DNA from 4 places in the Adlercreutzia sp. St.1H8 genome. Region 1 is predicted to be linked to each of the others. Evidence: predicted binding sites of a transcription regulator. Region 1 holds the regulator's gene; each other region holds the start of a gene.
What was found. Region 1 encodes LexA, which represses DNA repair genes until DNA is damaged. Its sites were predicted from a motif close to CNAACANNTGTTNG; they were not measured.

Region 1 (2,201 bases):
CCGGCGGCGAATGGCGGCACCGTCATCAGCAGGACGGGAGTCGACCACCTTCGATTCGGGGTGACTGCATACGGGACAGAGCATGGCACTCCTTCAACTTGGATAAGCAGGGTAATAATATAACCTAAGAGCGCCCTCGGGAAGCAGCCTCATCGACGAGCTGATGCTGATTCACCGTATTCTGTCCACAGCGCCAATCGCGCGAGCTTGCGAGAGCTACCGCGCGATTGGCTATGCCGCCCGCGAACGCAGCAACGGGGCGGTCTCGAAAAGGCCTAGAACGGCATGAGGAGCGCGCCAAACGACAACGCGCATCCGATGCCGAGCAGAATGGCCGACTGGCGGCTCGTGAGGCTCGTCGGGTTCTTCGCCTCAGGCTTGCGCGCCGGGGGCTCTGACAGGGCCGGAAACGCTATGATGCGGGCCCGCGCGGCCGCAGTATAAGGCCGGGGCTTGAGCGCGGAGGTACCCGCGACAGGACAACTTCTTTCGCAATTCCTCATTTTTCTTCCTCCCAGCTCTTGCTTAGAACCTTTGTTCGTTGATATAATAGGCCGAACAAAAGTTCATGTCAACAACTACTTCAAACATTTGTTCCTATAGAGTGAAAGGAAGGGATCATGGCCCAGAAGGTCACCAAGCGCCAGCAGGCGGTTTTGGATTGCATCGAGGACTGTATCCGCGAGAAGGGGTACGGCCCCACCGTGCGCGAGGTCTGCGAGGCGCTGGGGCTGTCGTCCCCCTCAACCGTGCACGTTCACCTCAAGGCCCTCGAGGACAAGGGCTACATCAAGCGCGACCCGCTCAAGTCCCGCTCCATCGCCCTCACCTATCACCTTGATCGCGATGACGACGTGGCCAACGTGGCGTCTCCCGCCTTCAGCAAGCTGGTGAACGTGCCCCTCGTCGGCAACGTGGCTGCCGGCTCTCCCATCTTAGCCGAGGAGAACATCACCGACACCATCACCCTGCCTACCGACATCGTCGGAGACTCGCCGTCCTTCCTGCTCTCCGTTCGCGGGGAGTCCATGATCGAAGCCGGCATCAACGACGGCGACTACGTGGTGGTCAAGGAGCAGCCTGTCGCCAACAACGGCGACATCGTGGTGGCCATCATCGATGATGGCGCCACAGTCAAGCGCTTCTTCAAGGAAGCCGACCACATCAGGCTCCAGCCGGAGAACTCCACGATGGATCCCATCATCACAACTGATTGCTCCATTGCCGGCAAGGTCGTCGCAGTCTTCCGACGCCTCTAGCGAGAACCTCTGGCAAAGCATAGGCAGCGCCAGGATGACGCGAAAACGCGCAGCCAGAGCAGAAAAACGGGAAGAGGGGAGTGATGCCACCGCGGCGCCACTCCCCTCCCCTTTCATCTCGCTGCCTGCCGTCTGCTCACGTTCGCGCCGCTCACGCCTGGCAGACGAGGTGCGGGGAGGCAACGACGGCGGCTCCCCTATCTGCGAGGTGCGCGTCGCCCAAGGACGTGAGCCAAGCGCGCCCCGACGAGAGGGTTCCCAAGGGCCTACGGCTCAGCTCCCCCTCCCTGACGAGAGGGGCACCTAGCGTGGACGCGGGCCTATCACCCCCCCCCCCGACGGAGGAAGGCTCCAAGAGCCTGCGCCTCGATCCCCCGTGACGAGAGACTGCCCCAAGAGCCTACAGCCCGTCCCCCCTGACGAGGGAAGGCTCCCCAAGAGCCTGCGGCGCGCCGAACATCCTGCTCGACGGGGGAAGGCTCTCAAGAGTGAGGGCTAAGCGCCCCGACGAGAGGGACACACCCCAAGGACGCAGGCTCAGCACATCCGCCTCCCTCCTGGGAGCATGCGCACCCCTCCCCAGGCCGCCTCGGGCCGCCCTCCCCTACGCGCCCTCTACGCAAAAGGGCTCGAAGACGCCGGCGTAGGCCGGGCCCACGAGCAGCACAAGGCGCGTGCCGGCCTCCTCATGCGTCTCGGAGACGATATGACAGCGCTCGTGGGCCACCGACACCAGATCCCCGCGCTGATAGGGGATGAGCACCTCCAGGTGCGCGTCAGCGGCGGCTGCGGCCTGGGCGATGCGCTCGACGAGCTCGCCTGTCCCCTCCCCCGTCTCAGCCGACACGCGCAGGGCCAGCGGATAGCGGCCCTCCAGGGCGGTGCGTGCCTCCCCGTCGAGCAGATCCACCTTGTTGAACACCTCGAGGCGCGGGATGTCCT
Region 2 (2,201 bases), 450 kb from region 1:
CGTCGGAGGCAGCGCCCTCCTTCTGCAGCAGCTTTCTGCCAAGCCGGCGACGAAGGACGTCGACGTCCTGGCGGTCGAGGACGCCCTTAGGGCATTTCTGCTCGAAGACCCTGACTTCAACATGGGATGCCAGGCCTACTGCACGTGCCTTCTCTACAACTTCGAGGATCGCCTGGTCGAGGTGGGCGAGGCCTTCCGGTCAATGAGAGTCTTCACCCCCTCGCCCGAGGATCTTGCGGTGATGAAGCTGTACCGATGGGAGGCGCCGGATAGGGCCGACCTCACCAGCGCGGCGTTCCTGGATGCTCTTGACCGAGATCTCCTGGAGCGCCTCGTCCTCGATCCTGGCGAAGCGGCCGCGTCGCGCATCGCCGATCCGGAGAAGGATCGCGAGTATCAGAACCTGCTGTTCCATTACGGGGAGTATCGGGACGGGTGGTTGGCATGAGCCGGTCGCTCAGGAGCTTTCTGCTCGCGTATTGCCAAGAGCTGACGGGGTGCGGGACAACGAGCCTGAAGAGGCTCTTCAAGGCGGTGAGGGAGGGCGCGCCGCGCGCGTGCGAGGCGGTCTTCCTGTTTGCGGTGGCGGACGGCCGCGAGGGATACCTCCTCCGCCTCGCCCGCGGCACCGACTATGAGGCGGCCTACGAGAGGGCCGCCGCTGACCTGAGGGCATCGGGCGGAGACGTGGCCCGGTGGCTTGGGGGCCTTCCCGAGGCCAGCCGGTACCGTAAGGTATGGAATGCGTGGAGAAGCGAGTCGACGCGCCTGCAGAGAGATCGGGAGATGATGCCCGGAATCCAGCGGGCGATTGCGCAGGAACTCGACCGACACGGCCTCAGCCGTGCGCAGGCCTGCCGCGTGCTGGGGCTCAACAAGGGAAACTTCTACGCATTTATGAGCGGGGATATGACCAAGATGAGCCGGGATACGGCGATGCGGGCCTATCGGCAGCTGGCCGAGACGCAGGACTGATCGTGCCTGACCTGCCACCCCCCCCCGGAGAAGTCCGGCGGCGTGCCTGGTGGGAGGACTACCAGGCCGCCCTGTAGCGCCTCTGTGACGAGTTCTCCATCCCGCCTCCTTTTCCAAGCTCTTATGGTATAGTAGAACAACTGTACGTTTGAACTGAGGCGAGGAGGCGGGATGTCTCATCTTTCCAACTTGGAGGGCGTGGCCATGGAGGGGAAGCTGCCCGAGGTGCGCCTGGCGTCTACGCCGCTCAAAGTGACCTCGCCCTTCGAGCTGTCGGGCGATCAGCCCGAGGCGGTGCGCAAGCTCGCCGCCGGCATCGAGGAGGGGCTGCGCTACCAGACGCTGCTCGGCGTGACGGGCTCGGGCAAGACCTTCACCATGGCCAAGACCATCGAGGCCGTGCAGAAGCCCACCTTGGTTCTGGCGCCGAACAAGACGCTCGCGGCCCAGCTCGCCGCCGAGCTCAAGGAGTTCTTCCCCAACAACGCCGTCGTCTACTTCGTCTCCTACTACGACTACTACCAGCCTGAGGCCTACGTGCCGGCGTCGGACACCTTCATCGAGAAGGACGCCTCCATCAACGAAGAGGTGGAGAAGCTGCGCCATGCGGCTACGAGCGCCCTGCTCAGCCGCCGCGACGTCATCGTGGTGGCGTCGGTGAGCTGCATCTACGGCATCGGCAGCCCCATGGACTACGCGGGCATGGCCGTGTTCGTGGACAAGGAGGTTCCGGCCGACCGGGACGACGTGATTCACGACCTCATCGACATCCAGTACGATCGCAACGACTACGAGCTCAAGCGCGGCACGTTCCGCGTGCGCGGGGATGCGCTCGACGTGTTCCCGCCCTATGCCGACAACCCGCTGCGCATCGAGTTCTGGGGGGATGAGATCGAGGAGATAGCCGAGGTCGACCACGTCACCGGCGAGGTGCTGCAGACCTATGAGGCGCTGCCCATCTGGCCGGCGTCGCACTACGTCACCGCGCGCCCCAAGATGGATCGCGCCATCCGCACCATCCAGGACGAGCTGCGCGAGCGCCTGGCGCAGTTCAACGAGGACGGCAAGCTCCTCGAGGCCCAGCGCCTGGAGATGCGCGTCAACTACGATTTGGAGATGCTCGAGACCATGGGCTTCTGCTCCGGCATCGAGAACTACTCGCGCCACCTCGACGGGCGCGAGCCGGGCGAGCCGCCCTACACGCTCATCGACTACTTCCCGCGCGA
Region 3 (2,201 bases), 180 kb from region 1:
TCTCGACAGACTCCTCTCGCCTGGGGCCCCGCCGCACGGCGCGGCTCTACGGCGCGTTGCTGCTCCTGGCCGCCGCCATCTGGGGCCTGGGCACCGTCGTCATCAAAGGTACGGTGGGCGAGTTTCCCGCTCTGTGGCTCGTGGGCATCCGCTTCCTCTCGGCCGGGATCATCTTCTGCATCCTGTTCGCCCCGCGGCTCGCGCGCCTGGCGCGCGCGGGTCGCCTGGCCGACCACGGGCGCGCGGGACTGCTCCTCGGCGTGCTCATCGGCTGCGCCTACTTGCTCAACACCGGCGGCCTCACGGCCACCACCGCCGCGCGCAGCTCGTTTCTGACGGGAACCTACTGCGTGCTCGTGCCGTTCCAGGCGTGGCTCGTCATGCGGTGCCGGCCCTCGGCCTTCAACCTGGGCGCCGGCGTGCTGTGCCTGGCCGGCATCGCCCTCGTGTCCCTGCCGGCCGGCGACGGACTGTCCTTCGGCGTCGGCGAGGCGATGACCCTGGGCTCGGCCGTGTTCCTGGGTTTCCACGTGGTGGCCACGTCCCACTTAGCCGGCGGGCGCGATATGGTGGCCCTCACGGCCATCCAGTTCGTCGTGTGCGGCCTTCTGGGCCTGGCCGTCGGCGCGCTCGCGCAGCCGGCCCCCGCAGCGGCGCTGCTGGCCGACCCGTCAGTGCTCGGCAACCTCGCCTACCTGGTGCTGGCCGCAACCTGCGCGGCGCTGCTGCTGCAGAACCTGGGGCTTGTGCATGTGAGCCCCTCCTCAGGCGCGCTCCTGCTCAGCTTCGAGTCCGTATTCGGCGTGCTGTTCTCTGTGCTCCTGCTCGGCGAGGTGCTCACCGCGACCATGGTGGCGGGGTTCTCCCTCATATTCGCCGCCGTGCTCGTCAGCGAGTGGCTTCCGGACTCGGCGCTCGGCGCGCGCCTGCGCGCGAGGAGCGCGGACGCCAGCGACGCGGCGAGCCCCGAAGCCCCTGCCGCGGGGTCGGGCGCAGATACCGTGCTGGCCCGCGGCGCCCGCGTTCTTGGATCCGAAGCCCCCACCGCAGGGGCGGGTGTGGACACCCTCACCGCCGAGCTGAGCGCCGACGTCCTAGCCGAGGAGCGCTAGCCGCTCGGCGCGCTTCCCTATCCCCTGGCGTTGTCGTACAATACGCAGACGCGGTTCAACCGCCTTCGCCAGTGTGGCTCAACGGTAGAGCAACTGATTTGTAATCAGTGGGTTGCGGGTTCGATTCCTGTCACTGGCTCCACGCATCCCCGGCCAGAGCGCGTCTCTGGCCTTTTCTTTTCCGGCGATTCCCGGCCCCTGCCCATAGCTGACTCCTTCCAAGATTCTTGTTGACGGACGAATGTTTGTTCGATAGTATAGCAAACAGATATTCGTTAGCACAAGCGTACGCTATAAAGAGGAGGTCGAGCCGTGGACGTCGCTGAGAAGCTCGAGATACTGGCCGATGCGGCAAAGTACGATGTGGCCTGCACCTCCTCGGGTGCGAGCCGCAGCGCGCGCAAAGGGTCGCTCGGGTCGGTCAGCCAGGCCGGAATCTGCCACAGCTTCTCCGCCGATGGTCGCTGCATCACGCTGCTCAAGGTGCTCCTCACCAACGTCTGCGTCTGCGACTGCGCCTACTGCGTGAACCGCGTAAGCAACGAGGAGGTGCCTCGAACGGCCTTCCGGCCGCGCGAGCTGGCCGACCTCACCATCGGATTCTACCGACGCAACTACATCGAGGGACTGTTTCTCAGCTCCGGCGTCATCCGTAACGCCGATTTCACCACCGAGCTCATGATCCAGACACTTGAGATTCTGCGCTACGAGCATCGATTCCGCGGCTATATCCATGCCAAGGCAGTCCCCGGAACCTCGCCAGAGCTGCTTGACAGGCTGGGGCACCTGGCCGATCGCCTCTCAGTGAACCTCGAACTGCCCTCGGCTCAGAGCCTCAAGCGGCTTGCGCCAGACAAATCGCGCACGAGCATCCTCTCCCCCATGCGCCAGATCATGGCCTCCATGGCGGAGGACGCCGACACGCGCGCCCTCATGGGCAAGCGCACGACCTATCTCACGCCCGTGGCCCCCAAGCGAAAGACGCGCGCTTTCGCGCCTGCCGGCCAAAGCACCCAGATGATCATCGGCGCCTCACCGGAGAGCGATCATCACATCCTGAACCTGGCCGCATCCCTCTACCGCTCCGTC
Region 4 (2,201 bases), 160 kb from region 1:
TCGACGCCATGCGCGGCTACCTGCTGGCGGCGCGTCCTAAGCTGCTGGCCGGAAGGGAGTGCGACCGGTTCTTCGTCTCGTCGCGCGGCAACCCCATGGGAACCGACGCCATGCGCAAGATGTTCAAGGCCACGGTTCGCGCCGCCGGCTTAGACGACAGCCTCTCGCCGCACGACATGCGCCACACCTTCGCGACAGACCTGCTCTCCGGCGGTGCGGACCTGCGCTCGGTGCAGGAGATGCTCGGGCACGTGAGCCTGTCGACCACGCAGATCTACACGCACGTCTCGCCTGAGCGGCTGCGCGCCGTCCACGCGGCGGCCCATCCGCGCGCCTAGGACCGGACAGCGCCTTCCGCGTCGGATTGGCCGTGGTTACCGGCCCATGGCGGCCTGATGACGGTGGCGTGGCAAGGTGACGGGACGGCTCCGGCTGACCTACGCGAGCCCCCCTGAACGTCATCGGTCTTGGGACAGACGGCGCGCGTTCGGCGTGGATCGGCGTGGACGCGGGACAATCGCCTCCAAGAGCTGAAACCCTGCGGCGGGACGCCGCGGGAACCGGCGAAGGGAGGATCCCATGAGTCGCAAGAAGGCAAGGACGCTGTTCTGGGCCGCGCTCGTCGTCTTGGCCTACATCCCCTTCTTCCTCTAGCGCGCCGGGCTGCCGGATCGCGTGCCGCCAATTATGGACACTCTTTGAACAACGAACAAAAGTTCCCGTTCTGCGATTGTCGCCGAGGGTTTTGGGTTAGAATGGGCGCCCTGAGAAAACCTAAGCCCGGCGGCAGGGACGATCCTCGCCGCCGTGCGTGAAGCAGAGGAACGAACCAGTCTATGGGACAAAGCGAAATCGTCATCAAGGGCGCGCGCGAGCACAACCTCAAGAACGTCGACCTTACCATTCCCCGCGATGAGCTCGTGGTCATCACGGGTCTTTCCGGCTCGGGCAAGTCGAGTCTGGCCTTCGACACCATGTACGCGGAGGGCCAGCGTCGCTACGTGGAGAGCCTCTCCAGCTATGCGCGCATGTTCCTCGGACAGATGTCCAAGCCCGACCTCGACTCCATCGACGGTCTGTCGCCGGCCGTCTCCATCGACCAGAAGACCACCTCGAAGAACCCGCGCTCCACGGTGGGCACCACCACGGAGATCTATGACTACCTGCGCCTGCTCTACGCGCGCGTGGGCATCCCCCATTGCCCGGAGTGCGGCCGGGAGATTCGCCGCCAGACCACCGACCAGGTGACTGACGAGATCCTGCGGCTGTCCGCGGGGGAGGAGCGCAAGGCCATCATCATGGCCCCGGTGGTGGCCGGCCGCAAGGGCGAGTTCACCAAGTTGTTCGCCGACCTCCAGAAGGAGGGCTTCTCGCGCGTGCGCGTGGATGGCGAGATCGTGAAGCTCGATGGCGAGGGGCTTACCCTCAACAAGAAGATCAAGCACTTCATCGACGTGGTGGTGGATCGCGTTACCTTGAAGGAGTCGGCCACGAGCCGCATCGCCGAGGCCGTGGAGCTGGCTACCAAGCTCGCCGAGGGACGGGTGCTCGTCCAGGTGATGGGCGCGGACGGCAAGCCCCAGGGCGCGTCGGGCGGCACCTCGTCGGGAGCCACGGGCGGTTTGGGGGCGGGAGAGCACCTGTTCTCGCTGGCGCTCGCCTGCCCTGAGCATGGCCACTCCCTGGACGAGCTCCAGCCGCGTGACTTCTCGTTCAACGCCCCCTACGGCGCCTGCCCGGACTGCCTGGGCATCGGAAGCCGAGATGAGGTGGATCCCTCGCTCGTGGTGCCCGATCCGTCGCTGTCTTTGGAGGAAGGCGTCATCGCGCCGTTCAAGAGCGGCAACTACTACCCGCAGGTGCTGCGCGCCGTGGCCAAGCACGTCGGCGTCGATCCCGCCACTCCCTGGGAAGATCTGCCGGCCAAGGCGCAGAAGGCCATCATGAACGGGCTGGGCAGCGAGAAGATCCGCGTGGACTACGTGACCGTGGACGGCCGGGACACCTACTGGTACCTTGAGTGGGAGGGCGTGCTCGCCGCGGTGCAGCGGCGCTACTCGGAGGCCCAGTCCGACGCCCAGCGCGAGAAGATGTCCGCCTACTTCGCCACCATCCCCTGCGCTACCTGCGGGGGCAAGCGCCTCAAGCCGGAGATCCTCGCCGTCACCGTGAACGGGGAGTCCATCCACGACGTTACGGAG

Region 2: uvrB (excinuclease ABC subunit UvrB) is a predicted target of LexA. The motif match lies at 1,109-1,122, and genes of this name have one in related genera.
Region 3: AC6I0Y_RS04445 (putative DNA modification/repair radical SAM protein) is a predicted target of LexA. The motif match lies at 1,374-1,387, and genes of this name have one in related genera.
Region 4: uvrA (excinuclease ABC subunit UvrA) is a predicted target of LexA. The motif match lies at 707-720, and genes of this name have one in related genera.

What each region holds. Positions count from the first base shown of each region.
Region 1 is NZ_AP039376.1:1,371,164-1,373,364, reverse strand. Features, by position in the region: gene nrdR (transcriptional regulator NrdR) at 1-84, opposite strand, end outside; gene lexA (transcriptional repressor LexA) at 621-1,259, shown strand; gene hflX (GTPase HflX) at 1,864-2,201, opposite strand, start outside.
Region 2 is NZ_AP039376.1:918,022-920,222, forward strand. Features, by position in the region: gene AC6I0Y_RS03345 (DUF6036 family nucleotidyltransferase) at 1-448, shown strand, start outside; gene AC6I0Y_RS03350 (hypothetical protein) at 445-975, shown strand; gene uvrB (excinuclease ABC subunit UvrB) at 1,147-2,201, shown strand, end outside.
Region 3 is NZ_AP039376.1:1,188,664-1,190,864, reverse strand. Features, by position in the region: gene AC6I0Y_RS04455 (DMT family transporter) at 1-1,112, shown strand, start outside; tRNA gene AC6I0Y_RS04450 (tRNA-Thr) at 1,180-1,254, shown strand; gene AC6I0Y_RS04445 (putative DNA modification/repair radical SAM protein) at 1,425-2,201, shown strand, end outside.
Region 4 is NZ_AP039376.1:1,209,321-1,211,521, forward strand. Features, by position in the region: gene AC6I0Y_RS04540 (tyrosine recombinase) at 1-338, shown strand, start outside; gene uvrA (excinuclease ABC subunit UvrA) at 837-2,201, shown strand, end outside.